DNA from 2 places in the Streptacidiphilus jeojiensis genome. Region 2 is predicted to be linked to the other one. Evidence: riboswitches for the same ligand, from Rfam matches in the RefSeq annotation. Region 2 holds a riboswitch; the other holds the start of a gene.
What was found. Region 2 has a riboswitch for S-adenosylmethionine ahead of ABUW04_RS04840 (putative leader peptide). Riboswitches for the same ligand answer to the same signal wherever they lie in the genome.
Positions count from the first base shown of each region.

Region 1: another riboswitch for S-adenosylmethionine. It lies ahead of ABUW04_RS16870 (putative leader peptide); the one in region 2 lies ahead of ABUW04_RS04840 (putative leader peptide).

Region 1 is NZ_JBEUKS010000005.1:410,044-412,418, reverse strand. It holds gene ABUW04_RS16875 (LLM class flavin-dependent oxidoreductase) at 1-763, opposite strand, end outside; gene ABUW04_RS16870 (putative leader peptide) at 960-1,028, opposite strand; SAM riboswitch class IV at 1,061-1,171, opposite strand; SAM riboswitch class IV at 1,351-1,461, shown strand; gene ABUW04_RS16865 (putative leader peptide) at 1,473-1,577, shown strand; gene ABUW04_RS16860 (amino acid ABC transporter permease) at 1,691-2,375, shown strand, end outside.
Region 2 is NZ_JBEUKS010000001.1:1,062,479-1,064,853, reverse strand. It holds gene ABUW04_RS04845 (bifunctional o-acetylhomoserine/o-acetylserine sulfhydrylase) at 1-427, opposite strand, end outside; SAM riboswitch class IV at 900-1,008, shown strand; gene ABUW04_RS04840 (putative leader peptide) at 1,034-1,177, shown strand; gene ABUW04_RS04835 (FAD-dependent oxidoreductase) at 1,358-2,375, shown strand, end outside.

The DNA.
Region 1 (2,375 bases), on a different contig from region 2:
GGTCGGTGGAGCGGGCGACCAGTCGGTAGGGGATGGTCTGGTGCGCCAGCGCGGTGACCAGCGGCTGCCCCTGCGGGGGGCGCGGGGTGATCGACGGCCCCTTCACGCTGAAGGCGCTGCCCTCGAAGTCGATGTAGTGCAGCTTCTCGCGGTCGATGAAGCGGCCGGTGGCGACGTCGCGGATCTCGGCGTCGTCCTCCCAGCTGTCCCAGAGCCGTCGCAGCACCTCGACGTAGTCGGCCGCCTCGTCGAACAGCTCGCCGACCAGGGCCTGGACCTCGGGGCGCTCGAAGTCCTCGAAGGTGAACGGCGGCAGCGTCCGGCGCCCGAAGAGCTCGGCCTCGTGCGGGCGTCCCGACACCTGGACCCGTACCCCGCCGCGTCCGCTGCTGACGAAGTCGAGGGTGGCGATCGCCTTGGAGATGTGGAACGGCTCGGTGTGGGTGACCGTGGCGGTCGGCACCAGGCCGATGTGCCGGCTGAGCGGGGCGATCCGGGCGGCGGTCAGCACCGCGTCCAGCCGCCCGCGGACCTGGTCGGTGCGCCGGTCCGGGGCGAAGGTCTCGGCCGACTGGAGGCCCAGGGAGTCCTCGATGGTGACGAAGTCCAGCAGTCCGCGCTCGGCCTCGGCGACGAGGTCCGCCCAGTACGCCGCGGTGAAGAGCCCCTCGGGCCGGGCGTCGGGCAGCCGCCAGGCGGCGGGGTGCCAACCCGTGCCGTCGAGGGCGACGGCCAGATGGAGGGCGGGGTGTGGGAGAGGCATGGGGGAGATCGCTTCCTGCTCGATTGGGGCCCGATGGTGCGGCGGGCATGCCGAGGGGGACCCGCGCCGGGGCGGCCCGGGGCGGAGTCGGCGGGAGGGAGGGTGCTTCAGCGAGAGGACCGCTGCAGCGGGAGAGGTGCTTCGGAGCGGTGGCCGGAGGTACGGCGGCGCAGCGCCCGTCGAGCGGGGGTGCTGCTCAGGCGGCCGGACAGAGGGCGCTGGCGATGCGCTGAAGATCGATATGGCGACGCGAGTACGTGCCCACTGGTTGACGCACTGCTCTCACCTCCGGTTCAGCTTGCGCGCTTACAGGACTGCGCCGTCCTGTCGGGTCGTCACCTGGAGCACCCCGCCGCGTCGGAGGGTTGCTGGTCAGCCAGCCAGGGCTTGTTGCTGACGCTCGTAACCTGCTCACACGCTAACTCCGGATGGGCGTCGAACACAATCCCCAGTGATCGACTGGGGATGGCCGAGGAGGTCCGCGGAGGTCCGGGGGAGGCCCGGGGCCGCTCCAGCGAGCCTCCAGCGAATCTCCACCGAACCGATAGGCATTGTCTAAATGCGCCGGACGGGTTACCGTGATCCCTGGTTATGAGCGTCAGCGTCAAGCCCTGGCTGGCTGACCGGCAACCCTCCGACGCGGCGGGGTGCTCCAGGTGACGACCCGACGGGACGCCACAGTCCTGTAAGCGCGAGATCGAAAGCGGAGGTGAGAGCAGTGCGTCGAGCAGTAGCCGGAACGTACTCGCGTCGCCACGTCGATCTGCTGCGGGTGAGCAGTGCCCTGTGTCCGGGGACGTGCGCGGTCCGCTGACCGCACCCTTCTCTCCCTGCCTTCATTCCCGGCACCTGTCACCCCATTCACGCCCTCCCGCCGTGCCTCCACGGCGCGCTGCGGCGTTCTCACGGGACGGAACCCACACCCCCATGAGCAGTCCGGACACCTCTGCGCGCACTGCCGTCGCGCCCGAGCCTCCCCCTCCGGTCACCGACGACCGCCCGCTGCACCAGCGCCCCGAGGACGGGCAGCTGCTCGCCGCGAAGCTGGTCCCGCTGCGCCGCCCCGGCCAGTGGATCTCAGCTCTCGCCCTGCTCGTCCTGCTGGCCATGTTCGTCCACACCCTGCTGACCAACAAGCGGTTCCAGTGGGACGTGGTCGGCAGTTACTTCCTCAACGGCTCGATCGTGAACGGCCTGGTCCTGACGCTGTGGTTGACCGCGGCGGTGATGGCGACCGGCTATCTGCTCGGCATCGGCGTGGCGGTCATGAGGCTGTCCGGCAATCCGGTGCTGCGCTCGGTCAGCTTCGGCTTCGTCTGGCTGGTCCGCTCGGTCCCGCCGCTGGTCCAGCTGCTCTTCTGGTACGAACTCGCCTCGCTGTACCCGCAGTTGTCGCTCGGCATCCCGTTCGGGCACGAGTTCGCGACGGTGCGGACGGCCCACCTGTTCAGCGGGATCCTCGCTGCCTTCGTCGGCCTGACCCTGGACGTGGCGGCCTTCGCTTCCGAGATCGTCAGGGGCGGCATCCTCTCCGTGGAGCACGGCCAGACCGAGGCCGCCGAGGCGCTCGGCCTCGGCCGGGCCAGGATCTTCCGCAGGATCGTGCTGCCGC
Region 2 (2,375 bases):
GCGGCAGCGTGTGCCGGAACAGGTTGTAGGTGCCGCCGTAGAGCGAGGTGCTGGAGACGATGTGGTCGCCCGCGCCCGCCAGGGTCAGGATCGCCAGCGTCTCGGCGGCCTGGCCGGAGGCGGTCGCCACGGCGGCGACACCGCCCTCCAGTGCGGCGATGCGCTGCTCCAGGACGTCCTGGGTGGGGTTGTGGATGCGGGTGTAGATGTTGCCCTCCTCGGCGAGCGCGAACAGCCCGGCCGCGTGGGCGGTGTCGCGGAAGACGAAGGAGGTGGTCTGGTAGATCGGGACCGCCCGGGCACCGGTGGTCGGGTCGGGCACGGCTCCGGCGTGCACCTGCTTGGTCTCGAAGGACCAGCCGGCGGTGTCGGCGGTCGCCTCGGCCGAGGCGACCGCAAGGTCGAGCTCGGCGCCGGCGGGGTCGATGGAAGGGCTCACGTGGACGGCTCCATTCACGGGGTGGCGCGCACGGGCCCGGCACCTGCTTCCGGCCGACGGTTCGGCAACGGGAGGTGTGCGGGCACGGCGGCGCGCCGAAGAAGGTTCTCTTGCGCCAGGGGCGGGGACCGCGCGCCGCAGGGGGGCGAGCGGTGCGGATGAACGGGGCTTCCGGGGGCGGTCACCGGAGCGGGCGCGGCGGTCGCCGCCCGCGGTCGAGTCAGCTGGGGCGGCTACACCTGGTGCTGGTGCTGCGCCCGTAGTCCACGTGGCGGCGGCTGACAAGAACGGTCATGGCGGTGAGGATAGTCCGGTTCGTGGCCTCCCGGCCAGTCTTCTGCCGCGCTGTCACCTGCGGCAATGCGCGGTATCACGCCGTTCACAATCGCCTGGCGGGCGCCGGTGGAGCGGGCGATCGACGGCATTGTCCAAGTCGCGGCGAGCGGTTAACGTGGCTTCTGGTTATGAGCGTCAGTGTCAAGCCCTGGCTTGCTGACCGGCAACCCTCGTCCGCGGTGGGGTGCTCCAGGTGACGACCCGACAGGACGCCCGTCCTGTAAGCGCGAGACCCCCTGCGGGGCCGAGGAGTGCGAGGTGATTCCCGTGCAGATCCGTCGTTCCGGCAGCAGCAGTGCGCCGCGCCCGCAGGGGTTCCGTCAGCTCCGGGCCGCCAGGCGCCACGTGGACCTGCTCCGGGTGAGCAGCGCACTGTGTCCGGGGACCTCCCCGGCCTGTTGACGCCAAGGGTCGGCCGACCGCGCGCCGCCCGGCTCCGACCGACAGCGGCAGACCCGCGCCGGTCCTGACCACGCTGCTTCCCAGCGGCCTTACCCGTGGCCCCCGCCGCGCGTTCGATCGCGGCGCTGCCTGCCTCCGGGCTGCCCTGCACTCCACCGACCCGAGAAGGACGACAGAACTGTGGCACACGTCGTAGTAGTGGGTGGCGGGGTCATGGGCTCCGCCGCAGCCTGGCAGCTCGCCTCGCGCGGCTTCGCGGTGACCCTGCTGGAGCGGGGTGCAGCCGGGCACACCGAGGGCAGCTCGCACGGCAGCTCCCGGATCTTCCGGCTCGCCTACCCCGACGCCTTCTATGTCTCGCTGGCCGCGCGGGCGCTCCCGCTGTGGCGTCGGCTGGAAGCGGAGTCCGGCATCGAGGTGCTCAGCCTCACCGGCGCGGTGGACCACGGCCCGCCCGCCGCGATCGAGGCGCTGCACGGCGAGCTCCGCGCGGGCGGGCACGCCGCCAGGGTGCTCGGCCCCGAGCAGGCGGCCGAACGCTGGCCGGGGCTGCGCTTCGACACCAGCGTGCTGTTCCACGCCGCCGCCGGACGGCTGCACGCGGACCGGGCCGTCCTGGCGTTCCAGCAGGCCGCCGCAGCCAAGGGTGCGGTGGTCCGGCACGGGGTCCGGGTCGCGAAACTGCTCCGGCACGGCGCCGACAAGGTCGAGGTGATCACCACCGGGGGAGAGGCGGTCACGGCGGACGCCGCCGTGGTCGCGGTCGGCGGCTGGGCCCCCGGCCTGGCGGCCCGGTCGGTCTCCGGCCTGCCGCCGCTGCGGGTCACCCAGGAGCAGCCGGTCCACTTCCCGGCCCCGGACGCGCTGGACTGGCCGAGCTTCATCCACCACGGCGGAGCGGCGCTGGCTGAGGACTCCGGTGTGTACGGACTGGGCAGCGAGGACGGCGTCAAGGCCGGCTTCCACGCGGTCGGCCCGGTGGTGGACCCGGACCAGCGCGACCGCAGCATCGACCCGCTGGCGCTGCGTCAGGTCCAGGAGTACGCCGAACGCTGGCTCCCCGGCGTAGACGCCTCCGCGCCCACCGCCACCACCTGCCTCTACACCCTCACCCCGGACCATGACTTCGTAGTGGACCGCGACGGCCCGGTCACCGTACTGGCCGGGTTCTCCGGCCACGGCTTCAAGTTCGCCTCGG